Regions from separate parts of the Vibrio sp. JZG120 genome, predicted to be linked through region 1. Evidence: predicted binding sites of a transcription regulator. Region 1 holds the regulator's gene; each other region holds the start of a gene.

Evidence for each region. The regulator PurR, encoded in region 1, represses purine synthesis genes. The targets are predictions, from matches to a motif close to TNANGNAAACGTTTNCNTNA.
Region 2: the regulator PurR is predicted to act here: its motif matches at 1,569-1,588, upstream of purE (5-(carboxyamino)imidazole ribonucleotide mutase).
Region 3: the regulator PurR is predicted to act here: its motif matches at 1,266-1,285, upstream of ACWPOD_RS18570 (NCS2 family permease).
Region 4: the regulator PurR is predicted to act here: its motif matches at 1,779-1,798, upstream of glpX (class II fructose-bisphosphatase).

Annotation. Positions count from the first base shown of each region.
Region 1 is NZ_JBSRRK010000004.1:585,577-588,768, forward strand. It holds gene torD (molecular chaperone TorD) at 1-486, shown strand, start outside; gene purR (HTH-type transcriptional repressor PurR) at 954-1,958, shown strand; cyclic di-GMP riboswitch class I at 2,237-2,326, shown strand; gene ACWPOD_RS11080 (TfoX/Sxy family DNA transformation protein) at 2,443-3,033, shown strand; gene ACWPOD_RS11085 (TVP38/TMEM64 family protein) at 3,149-3,192, shown strand, end outside.
Region 2 is NZ_JBSRRK010000013.1:1,933-5,124, forward strand. It holds gene hemF (oxygen-dependent coproporphyrinogen oxidase) at 1-854, opposite strand, end outside; gene ACWPOD_RS20050 (L-threonylcarbamoyladenylate synthase) at 902-1,459, opposite strand; gene purE (5-(carboxyamino)imidazole ribonucleotide mutase) at 1,659-2,144, shown strand; gene ACWPOD_RS20060 (5-(carboxyamino)imidazole ribonucleotide synthase) at 2,149-3,192, shown strand, end outside.
Region 3 is NZ_JBSRRK010000010.1:123,195-126,386, reverse strand. It holds gene ACWPOD_RS18570 (NCS2 family permease) at 1-1,245, opposite strand, end outside; gene ACWPOD_RS18565 (aminoacyl-histidine dipeptidase) at 2,271-3,192, shown strand, end outside.
Region 4 is NZ_JBSRRK010000005.1:233,441-236,632, reverse strand. It holds gene ACWPOD_RS12585 (1,4-dihydroxy-2-naphthoate polyprenyltransferase) at 1-543, shown strand, start outside; gene rraA (ribonuclease E activity regulator RraA) at 620-1,129, shown strand; gene zapB (cell division protein ZapB) at 1,265-1,507, opposite strand; gene glpX (class II fructose-bisphosphatase) at 1,856-2,863, shown strand.

The sequences.
Region 1 (3,192 bases):
GCCGTTGATAGCCTCGTTGATGCGCTAAACCGATTGCAAGATCGTGAAGACGCTCAATTGGAGCTTGCTGCTGACTTTTGTGAACTGTTTTTGAAGACAGAAAAATATGGCGCTCTTCCTTACGCATCGATGTACATCGGTGAATCAGGTTTGCTGAATGACAAGCCAGCCGAGGAAATGGAAAAGTTGATGGCAGAATTTGGCGTTCAAGTAGATGAAAATCTAAAAGAGCCTGCGGACCACTTAGCCGTTGAACTCGACTTTCTCGGCAACATGATTATCCGCTCAAACGAACTTGAGCAAGAAAAACACATGGAAGAAGCCTTCGTTAAACAAAACGACTTTATCCAGCAACAGTTGATGTCTTGGTTACCTCAGTTTGCAGACAAATGTAAACAATTCGACGAATTTGGGTTCTACTCGAGCGTCGCGAAACTATTAGTTGCATTTTGTAAACTAGACAGCGCTTACCTTATTGGGGAATAATTGCCGCCTATTTTTTAAGGAGCCCGCCTATCGGGCTTCCTGTATACCTGAAATAACTGAATGTAAGTAAGTTGGGTATATTATTCGTTTGCCTTAACTTAGCTCAAAGACGCTTGGTTATTTAGCAGTCAAAATGTGACTTCAAATACACAAATCTCTTGCTGAAAACATTGCTAGTCAGTCCACATAGGGCTAAAATGTGAGCGCAAACGATTAAATATGATTTATATGTAAACCGCTGAAATATAGCGGTTTTTGTGTTTTTTAACAGGTTGATGGCAATTTCTCATCAGATAGAAAAAAGATAAAATTCATCGACCGATGCTGCTACGTACCCTTTTGTCGTACTTGGACCAACCGCTGCCGAAACACTTAGCGCCAACCTTAGATTGCTGGGTGTAAAACCATTAGAGCATCAGGTACATCCAACACGACATATTTCAGTAGCTCGATACAGGACACCATTTATGGCCACTATAAAAGACGTTGCTCGCTTAGCCGGCGTTTCCACTACGACAGTTTCGCACGTTATCAATAAAACGCGTTTCGTTGCAGAAGCAACGCAAGAAAAAGTAATGAAAGCCGTGGACGAGTTGAATTACGCGCCAAGTGCGGTTGCACGCAGCCTAAAGTGCAACTCAACTCGTACTATTGGCATGTTAGTAACGCAGTCAACCAACCTATTCTTCTCAGAAGTGATTGACGGGGTTGAGAGCTACTGTTACCGCCAAGGCTACACTCTGATTCTGTGTAATACGGGTGGGATTTACGAAAAACAACGCGATTACATCCGTATGCTGGCTGAAAAACGTGTTGATGGCATCCTAGTGATGTGTTCTGACTTAACCGAAGAGCTTAAAGAGATGCTTGACCGTCATGCCGACATTCCTAAAGTGGTCATGGATTGGGGTCCAGAAAGCTCACAAGCGGACAAGATCATGGATAACTCAGAAGAAGGTGGCTACATCGCAACCAAACATCTGATCGACAATGGCCATACTGATATTGCTTGTCTAAGCGGTCATTTTGAAAAACTTGCTTGCCAAGAGCGCATTGCAGGTTTCCGTCGCGCGATGAGCGAAGCAAACCTAGCTGTAAATGAAGATTGGATCCTTGAAGGTAACTTTGAATGTGATACGGCCGTATTAGTCGCAGATAAAATTACAGCAATGGACAAACGTCCGACAGCGGTATTCTGTTTTAACGACACAATGGCTCTGGGCCTAATGAGCCGCCTACAACAAAACGGTATCAAAGTTCCTGATGATATTTCAGTGATCGGCTACGACAACATCGAGCTTGCGGAATACTTCTCTCCACCGTTAACCACTATCCACCAACCTAAACGTCGTGTGGGTAAAAATGCGTTCGAGATCCTACTTGAGCGAATCAAAGATAAAGAACACGAAAAGCGAATTTTCGAAATGCAACCTGAGCTTGTAATTCGAAACACCGTGAAGAAAATGAACTAAAATTCGCCAGATATAACGATGTCAAATAAGCGCTCTAAAAGGGCGCTTATTTTTTGTCTCTAAATAACTTTCCCCTGACTTAGGTTTGTTAGACAAAAAATCTCTAAGTCTCTGTTTTATATGTAGGTAAATCACACTCCCTCACAACCTCGAGATCATCCCGCCTTATTCTCAAATATGCACAAATATGCGCTTGTCGACACTTTTTATTGAACCAGAATCACACTTTTACGGGTAAAACGTGATGTTAATTCAATATACGAAGTATGCTCATTCTGTCACGCACAGGGCAAACCATTCGAAAGGGTGGGACGCAAAGCCTCCGGCCTGAACCATAGTACTATATGGAAGGTAGCGGGGTTACCGATGGCAAGTGTGCAAGCGATGACTTTACCCTGTAATGACATTGCTTTTGCGCATGTTTGCTACTCTCTCGGACCTGACTTTTGGTGGCGTAATATTAATTACACCGAGATAACAAAACATGGATAAACCGATACTCAAAGACTCTATGAAGCTATTTGAGGCACTTGGTAATATCAAGTCGCGCTCAATGTTTGGTGGCTTCGGACTATTCGCTGATGAAACAATGTTTGCACTAGTTGTAAATAATCAGCTTCATATAAGAGCAGACCAACAAACTTCATCTGACTTCGAGAAACAAGGGCTAAAGCCTTACGTTTATAAAAAACGTGGCTTCCCAGTCGTTACTAAGTACTACGCAATTTCCAACGATTTATGGGAGTCTAGCGAACGCTTAATCGAAGTAGCTAACCAATCGTTGAAAAAGGCAAAGCTTGAAAAAGAACAGCAAGCAACTACAAAGCCTAATCGCTTAAAAGATTTGCCTAACTTACGACTGGCAACTGAACGCATGCTGAAAAAAGCAGGCATTGAGTCAGTAGAAAAACTGGAAGAGGAAGGTGCACTTAACGCTTATAAAGCGATAAGAGATACGCACTCTGCAACCGTCAACATTGAGCTGTTATGGGCACTAGAAGGTGCTATTAACGGTACTCATTGGAGCGTTGTACCTCAAGCTCGCCGAGATGAGTTGATGAATGGCCTCCAATAAAAGTCGGCCTTAAAAACTATCTTGTAAAACCGCAGTCTAATCTGCGGTTTTTTTGTGAAATTTTTTCGACTTTCATTCTGTCTTATTACATATATCCCAAATTGGAATCATAAATATGAATAAGAAACTGATATTAGGCCTAATCCTGGTCGCGATCAT
Region 2 (3,192 bases), on a different contig from region 1:
TCGTAGCGGTACTCCCATCGCGCTAACGGCGGCATCGACATCAGAATCGACTCGGTACGCCCACCACTTTGTAAACCGAATAAAGTGCCACGGTCGTACACTAAGTTGAACTCAACATAACGACCACGACGGTAAAGTTGGAATTCACGTTCGCGCTCGCCATATTCGATGTCTTTACGACGAGACACGATCGGCAAATAAGCTTGGCAATAGCCTTCACCCACCGCTTTGATGTAATCAAAACACTTATCAAACTCCCAGTGATTCAAATCATCAAAGAACAAACCACCAACACCACGAGTTTCATTTCGGTGTGGCAAGAAGAAGTACTTATCACACCACGCTTTGTGTTCAGCATATACTTCTTCACCAAATGGGGCACAGATTGCCTTAGCTGTATCGTGCCATGACTGACAATCTTCTTCGAAAGGATAGAAAGGAGTCAGGTCGAAACCACCACCAAACCACCAAATTGGTTCTTCGCCCTCTTTCTCGGCGATAAAGAAACGCACATTCGCATGAGAAGTTGGGACGTAAGGGTTTTTGGGATGGATAACCAAAGAGACCCCCATCGCTTCAAAACGGCGACCCGCTAGCTCCGGACGATGTGCCGTCGCAGATGCTGGCATTTCTTTCCCTTCTACATGCGAGAAGTTCACCCCACCTTGCTCGAAAACAAGGCCATCACGCATAACACGTGAGCGCCCACCGCCACCAAGACGTTCGCCCGGTTCACGATGCCATGCATCCTCGACAAAGACGGCCTCTCCATCTTCTTGTTCTAACTGCTGACAAATGGAGTCCTGAAGTGACATCAGGAACTGCTTTACGGCGTGCTTATCGATTGCTGACATACGTTATTACCTATTACGTGATACCGGTTGATGACTGGCAAGCAGGGTTAGCCCTGTCTTAATATTTGTGAAGTCTTGGCGTCACGAATCTCGCTGGGTTTATCACGACCGCTGGTTTCACCACGAAGAATGGCCACCAGCTTGTCACCCAATTGCTCTTCGACTTCTTCCGTGGTCATACACGGTGGCAAGCCGGAAAGATTCGCGCTGGTAGAGGTTAACGGCTTTCCGAATGCATTACACATCTTTTGAACCAAAGGATGATCAGTCACACGAACTGCAATTGAATCAAACTGCCCTGAAACCCAGTTGGAGACTTTATCGCTCGCAGGCATGATCCAAGTGTATGGACCTGGCCAAGTTGCATGAACGGTCGCTAATTGTTCTCGAGTCAGTTGAGATTCATCAATATACGGCAAGAGCTGCTCATAACTTGCAGCGATCAGAATCAGCCCTTTTTCCACCGGGCGCTGCTTGAGCTCCAGCAGTTTTTGAATTGCTTCTGGGTTATCTGGATCGCATCCGACACCAAAAACCCCTTCTGTTGGGTAGGCAATCACTTCGCCTTGTTGTAGTGCGTTGAGCACTTGTTCAAAGTTATCCACCGATTACTTCCTGATTGTCTGACTGTATTATTTTCACTAAGTGTACAAATATTCATTCTCAGACACTAAAGCAATTTTTTTATAAAATGTATCAATAGCGTCAACAACAAGACGCAAACGTTTGCTTGAGATAAAAATCCCCGTATAATGCGCACAAATTTATCAGCTCACCTAATTTTGCAGCTTGAAGGAGTTTGAGATGAAAGTCGGTATCATCATGGGTTCTAAATCCGATTGGCCAACCATGAAACTAGCAGCGGACATGCTAGACCAATTTGGCGTACCTTACGAAACAAAAGTCGTGTCAGCACACCGAACTCCTCAATTACTGGCGGACTACGCCAGTGGCGCAAAAGAACGCGGCATCAAAGTTATCATCGCAGGCGCAGGTGGTGCAGCCCACCTACCAGGTATGGCTGCTGCGTTTACTAGTTTGCCAGTGCTTGGTGTTCCCGTTCAGTCTCGTGCACTGAAAGGTATGGATTCACTGCTCTCTATTGTACAGATGCCAAAGGGAATTGCGGTTGGTACATTAGCGATTGGCGAAGCGGGCGCAGCAAACGCCGGTATCCTAGCAGCGCAAATCCTAGGCACTCATGATGAAAACATCATGGCGAAGGTAGAAGCGTTCCGCAATGAACAGACGGAAACCGTACTGGCTAACCCAAATCCAGCTGAGGATTAATCAGATGCATGTACTGATTCTCGGATCAGGTCAGTTGGCTCGCATGATGTCTCTGGCTGGTGCACCACTGAACATCCAAATCTCGGCTTACGATGTCGGCAGCGGTAACGTTGTCCATCCTCTTACCCAACAGGTACTTGGCCATGGTTTGGAAAATGCGATTACGCAAGTTGATGTGATTACTGCCGAGTTCGAGCATATTCCACATGACGTGCTCAAGGTTTGCGAAGCGAGCGGCAAGTTCCTACCAAGTACGCAAGCCATCAAAGCAGGTGGTGATCGCCGTATTGAAAAAGCACTGCTTGATGATGCTGGCGTGCGCAACGCGAAATACTACGTGATTGAAACTCGTGAAGACTTTGAGCGCGCAATTGAACACGTTGGTATGCCAATGGTTCTGAAAAGTGCATTGGGAGGTTACGATGGTAAAGGTCAATGGCGCTTAAAAGAAGCTTCTCAAGTCGACGACATTTGGACTGAGATGGCAGAGTGCATCGCGGCAACACCAACTCAAGCGATTGTTGCTGAAGAGTTTGTTCCTTTTAACCGCGAAGTATCACTAGTTGGTGCTCGAAGCAAAGATGGCTGCGTTGAAGTTTACCCTCTAGCAGAAAACGTTCACATCAATGGCGTACTGAGCTTATCCACCGCAATTGATGCGCCAGAACTGCAAGCCCAAGCCAAGCAGATGCTCACGGCCGTCGCAGATAGCCTAGATTACGTTGGTGTATTGGCGCTCGAATTCTTTGATGTCGATGGCACGCTGCTAGTGAATGAGATTGCCCCACGAGTGCACAACTCTGGTCACTGGACACAGCAAGGTGCAGAAACCTGTCAGTTCGAGAACCACCTGCGCGCCGTATGCGGCTTGCCGTTAGGCAGCACCAAACTGATTCGCGAAACCTCGATGGTGAATATTCTTGGTGAAGATACGTTGCCAGAAGCGCTTCTCGCCATGGATGGTTGTCACATCCATTGGTACGGCAAAGAGAAGCGTGAAGGGCGAAAAATGGGTCACATCAACGTATGTGGTGACTACCCAGGAGAA
Region 3 (3,192 bases), on a different contig from region 1:
CACACTCATCGACACTTCACGGCCCTTGCCGCTGAATAATTTGATCGCCGAGTACGCGATAAAGCCTAACGTAATACCCTCTGCAATCGAGAACGTTAACGGCATCACCAAACAAGTCACAACAACTGGTGATGCTTCCGTTAGGTCACGCCAATCAATGCTTACTAGCCCAGACAACATCAAAATCGCGACATAGAACAGAGCGCCCGATGTTGCGTAAGCTGGGATCATTCCTGCTAGTGGTGAAAACAATAGAGCAAGTAGGAAGAGCACACCAACAACCACTGCTGTTAGACCAGTACGACCACCAGCCGCCACACCAGAAACACTCTCAATGTAAGATGTGGTGTTTGAGGTACCAAGTAGTGCACCTACTGACGTTGCCGTTGAGTCTGCAAGTAACGCTTTGTTTAAACGCGGGATGTTGCCATTCTCATCCGTGAGGCCTGCTTTTTGAGAAACGCCAACTAGCGTACCTGCGGTATCAAACAAATCGACAAATAGGAAAGCAAACACAACGGAAATCATGCCAACTTCAAACAAACCAGAGAAATCCAGTTGCATGAAAGTTGGTGCAATGCTGGGTGGCGTAGACATAATGCCGCCCCACTGCACATCACCAAATAGAAGGCCAAGCGCTGTAACACCAAGAATGGCGATCATCACCGCACCTTTCACACCACGGTGAACAAGCGCGATAGTAAGGAAGAAACCAATCGCAGCCAATACAGATGGCAATGATGTGATGTCTCCCATAGAAACTAATGTCGCAGGGTTATCAACGACGATGCCTGCATTTTTTAATGCGATAAATGCTAAGAAAAGACCGATACCGGCTGAAATACCAGTTCGAAGAGAATGCGGGATCGAGTTAATAATCCACTCACGGATCTTAAATATACTCAAAAGAATAAACAGCAGGCCTGAAACAAACACCGCCGCTAACGCAACTTGCCACGTATAGCCCATTCCCAACACAACAGAGTAAGTGAAAAATGCGTTCAGCCCCATTCCTGGTGCTTGTGCAATTGGGTAGTTGGCAACAAATCCCATGATGAAGCAGCCGATAGCGGCCGCAAGACAAGTTGCAACAAAAATGGCACCACGGTCCATACCGGTATCCGACAGGATCGCTGGGTTTACAAAAATAATGTAAGCCATGGTTAGGAAGGTGGTAACACCTGCAATGATCTCAGTGCGCACATTTGTGCCATTGTCACTGAGCTTAAAAAGCCTCTCGAGCATGATCGAATCCTGTAAAGGTAAAAAGTAAACGGTTGCGTAATCGATTGGCGGGAATTATAAAGTTATCAAATAGCAAATTCTAGATAGAATCTTCACTCTAATGCGATTTTTTTCTTTGGATATGAAACCCATTCGCTAATTCTTAAAAGCAAAACAGAAAATATATTATTATAAAACAACAATTAATAATTATTGCTCAGAACCCAACAACAGAATAAAAACTGAACAATGTACTAAACTTTCAAATAGAAACTGGGCGTTTTAAGCGTCATATCTAGGTGGATTTGACGGGGAAGTCGATAAAACTGAAGAACAGAGAATAGAATCCTGCCTTGATGGCAGAAAATGTGTCAGAAAGAGAAAGTGGAGATAAAAAAACGCCACCCAATTTGGGTGGCGGCGAATCATGTCAGCACTATCACTGAAAAAAAATTCCAATTTATAGGGGTGAACAAACTGTTCGAGTCACATGCGTTGACTTCACTTAGTAGCCAAAGCTTGTTGGGTATACAAAGTTGCCGGTGTAAACAGACTTGCTATTCCAGAACATTGTACTTGGTAAACCTTTCATAACTATCACCTTTTAAATCAATTAAACATTCGTTGATTTCTCGGTTCCTTGGAGGCGATAAAACGGACTCATCCTTTGAGCATTTCATTCTTCTCTCAGAAGCTGGTTACAAATATACCACCAAGAAATTTAATTACAAGCATTTTAGTGATTAAAATCACAAAAAATGTATAAATTGACCTTTATCAAAGTTTAAATGTAATTAAATTACAGTTTTGTGAATTAAAAAATAAAGCCACTTTCAGAATGTATGATAAAGAACACATAGTGCCTGTTATTGTGTTCACAAACTGTGACAGTTCTGAGAGAAATCCTTGTGCACGCGACTACTCGTACTCCTTATCTGGTGGTATGCTAAACGGCAATTTGAAGGCCAAATCGTCTAGCATTTAATGCTATCTCGACAATATTTTTACGGTATATATTTGGCAAAGCACATCAAAAGGAGTCCTCCGTGTCTGAGTTCCATTCTGAGATCAGTACCTTATCACCTGCTCCACTTTGGCAGTTTTTCGATAAGATTTGTTCTATCCCTCACCCATCTAAGCATGAAGAAGCATTAGCACAGTACATTATCAACTGGGCAACAGAGCAAGGCTTTGACGTTCGCCGTGATCCAACCGGTAACGTGTTCATCAAAAAGCCCGCGACACCTGGAATGGAAAATAAGAAGGCTGTTGTAATTCAAGCACACATCGACATGGTGCCGCAGAAAAACGAAGACACCGAACACGACTTCACCAAAGATCCAATCCAACCTTACATCGATGGCGAATGGGTAACGGCGAAAGGCACGACGCTTGGTGCAGATAACGGGATTGGTATGGCTTCTTGCCTTGCTGTATTGGCATCTAAAGACATTAAGCACGGTCCACTCGAAGTTCTGCTGACGATTGATGAAGAAGCAGGCATGACTGGCGCATTTGGTCTTGAGGCTGGTTGGTTAGAAGGTGAGATCCTTCTAAACACAGACTCTGAACAAGAAGGCGAAGTCTACATGGGTTGCGCCGGTGGTGTTGATGGCACCATGACTTTCGATATTTCTCGAGAAGCAACACCTGCAGGTTTCGTAACACGCCAACTGACGCTGAAAGGCCTAAAAGGTGGTCACTCAGGTTGTGACATTCACACAGGTCGCGGTAATGCCAACAAATTACTTGGTCGTTTCCTTGCCGGTCATGCTCAAGAGCTTGATTTACGTTTAGTCGAATTCCGTGGTGGTAGCTTACGTAATGCAATCCCTCGCGAAGCGTTTGTTACTGTCGCGCTTCCTGTCGAAAACCAAGACAAGCTTGCTGAGCTGTTCAACCACTACACTGAGCTGCTTAAAACTGAATTGGGTAAAATCGAAACAGGTATCGTAACCTTTAATGAAG
Region 4 (3,192 bases), on a different contig from region 1:
CTGGGAATTTTAGCCATTCTCGCAGCCATTGCTTATACCATGGGTAGCAAACCATACGGTTACGTGGGGCTTGGCGATATTTCAGTTTTCTTGTTTTTTGGTCTACTCGGCGTATCCGGTACCTATTTCTTGCATACTGGTCACGTAGATACCACGCTATTCTTACCTGCTCTAGGCTGCGGTTTGCTCGCCGTTGCAGTACTCAACATCAACAATATGCGTGATATCGAGAACGACCGAGAGTGTGGTAAACGCACGGTCGCAGTGCGTTTGGGTCAACGCAAAGCCAAGCAGTACCACTTTGTTTTACTTGGCGGTGCTATTCTTGCCTTTGCGGCTTACTTGTTAATTCAAGACAAACCCGTTTGGATTAGCTTGCCATTTTTACTTAGTATTTATTTCGTGGCCGATCATGGTAAAGCGGTTTGGCATACACAAAAGCCCGCTCAGATAGCACCAATGATGCCAGTCATCGTGAAATGTTCTTTAGTCACCAACGTTTTGTTTGCAACAATTGTGGTAGCTCAAACTCTAGTAAGTTAAAAAAGGATTGTCATTGCATTGACTTAATGCCTAGATATACTCAAAGACAACCAATTTCTGTTTAGAAAGGTACGCTATGGAATACAATACCTCAGCACTCTGTGATATCTACCTCGATCAGGTAGATGTGGTTGAACCAATGTTCAGTAATTTTGGCGGTCGCGCTTCATTTGCCGGGCAAATCACCACCATCAAGTGTTTTGAAGATAATTCGTTGATCCGCGAGACATTAGAGCAAGATGGACTTGGTCGCGTTTTGTTAATTGACGGTGGCGGTTCCCTACGTAAAGCCCTTATCGATGCAGAAATCGCAACTATTGCGGAAGAAAACGAGTGGGAAGGCATTGTCGTTTACGGCTGTGTTCGTGAAGTAGATGAACTTGAAGATATGAACTTAGGCATTCAAGCCCTCGCTTCTATTCCTGTTGGAGCGACCAGCCAGGGTATCGGCGAATTAGATGTACCAGTCAACTTTGGCGGCGTCAGCTTCTTACCTGAAGATTATATTTATGCTGATAGCACTGGGATCATCCTGTCGCCTGAGCCATTGAATATTGATTTAGAGTTGGATGAAGAAGAAGAATAACGAGTCTTAGGTACCTAAGTTATAGGACCTTCTCTTGGCTATCAGAATCGAGCTTGTCCCAACGATTTTCAACTTGCCCAAAACACAAACACCCGCTTAACGCGGGTGTTTTTAATTTGGAATGAAGAAGCCGGATTATTCCACTTCGTCCATTTTGCCAAGTAGTGCACGAATGCGCTCTTGCCATTGCGCATGCTCTTGCTGTGCTTGTTGTGCTTTTTGCTCTAGCTCTTCTCGTTGAGAGCGAAGCTCGTTCGCTTCTTCCGCAAGTTTTGCTTTATCTTCTTTCAGCTCTTCGACTTCCATCTGAAGAAGAGTGATTGTGTCAACTGCAGTTTGAATTTTAGATTCTAGTTGTTCTAGTACTTCAAAAGACATCTTGGCCTACCTATGTTATTCCGTTGGGACGATGTGCGAGATTGATGCACACCTAACCTATATAAGGTTCATTCTACTCAGCGTCGCGATGAGAAACACTCACTATATTCGATATTTTGCATCATTCGGTCAAAAAATCAGCGCAATCTCACTAAACGCTGACTTTTCTTATCGCCGAAGCATTTTTGAGCAAGGATTTTGCCTCCCGCCACGCTGAAAATCGCCCTAAGTATTGATCAAATTCAAGTTAGATAAAGTAAAAGCTCCGCAAAAAGGCAAACGTTTACCCTACGTTGTGATAGAATCGCCGCGCAAACTCTTCTTCCCTCTTGCTTACTTGGAGACATCATGAAACGCGATTTAGCAATGGCATTTTCCCGTGTGACTGAAGGTGCAGCTTTGGCTGGTTACAAATGGCTTGGCCGTGGCGATAAAAATGCAGCCGATGGCGCAGCTGTTGAAGTTATGCGCACCCTACTGAACAAAACAGATATCAGTGGTGAAATTGTCATTGGTGAGGGTGAAATCGATGATGCGCCAATGCTATACATTGGTGAGCAAGTGGGTATTGGTGGTGATGAAGTAGATATCGCTGTCGACCCGATTGAAGGGACGCGTATGACGGCAATGGGACAATCGAACGCACTAGCCGTACTTGCCGCAGGTGAGAAAGGCAGCTTTCTTAAAGCGCCAGATATGTACATGGAAAAACTGGTTGTTGGCCCAGGTGCAAAAGGCGTGATTGACTTAGAAAAGCCGTTAAAAGAGAACCTAGAGAACGTAGCAAAAGCCCTGAACAAACCACTTGATACCCTAGTCGTTATTACCCTTGCGAAACCTCGCCACGATGACGTTATTGCAGAAATGCAAGCAATGGGCGTACGTGTCTTTGCGGTGCCTGATGGTGACGTGGCTGCCTCTATTCTGACTTGTATGCCAGACAGTGAAGTGGACATGATGTACTGTATTGGCGGCGCGCCAGAAGGGGTCGTCTCAGCCGCGGTGATTCGAGCGCTAGACGGTGACATGCACGGTCGTCTACTTCCGCGTCACGAAGTAAAAGGCGATACTGAAGAAAACCGCATATACGGCGCAGACGAACTAAAACGCTGCGATGAAATGGGCGTAAAAGCGAATGTTGTCCTCAAAATGGAAGACATGGCACGCAGCGACAACGTGGTATTCTCAGCAACAGGCATTACTAAAGGTGACTTGCTAGAAGGCATCTCTCGCCAAGGCAATATCGCAACCACAGAAACGCTTCTCGTGCGTGGTCGATGCCGTACTATTCGTCGTATTAAGTCGACTCACTACCTAGATCGTAAAGATCCAGAAGTGCGTGATATTATTCTTTAAGCATTTCTCGAGGCTCTCGCTCAATCTGAGTGTGAGCCTTTCTTTCCGCACAGCCGGGCAATAGATTCTGAATCACCTCGTTCCTCGTTGTTCAGAATGACGGTTACTTTAATTAGCTCTAAATCAAAAGATTTCGTCATTCTAGCGAGCTCCAGCGAGACTAAGAATCTAGTAGTAACAAACTCCTATTCTCTCCCTCTCACCATAACCATTGCACAACCGAACGATAGATTCTGAAGCACACTCGTTTCTCGCTGTTCAGAGTGGCGATATATATTGGTTCGCATGAACATAGACCCAACAGATCCCCACTCAAATTAAGTCAACAC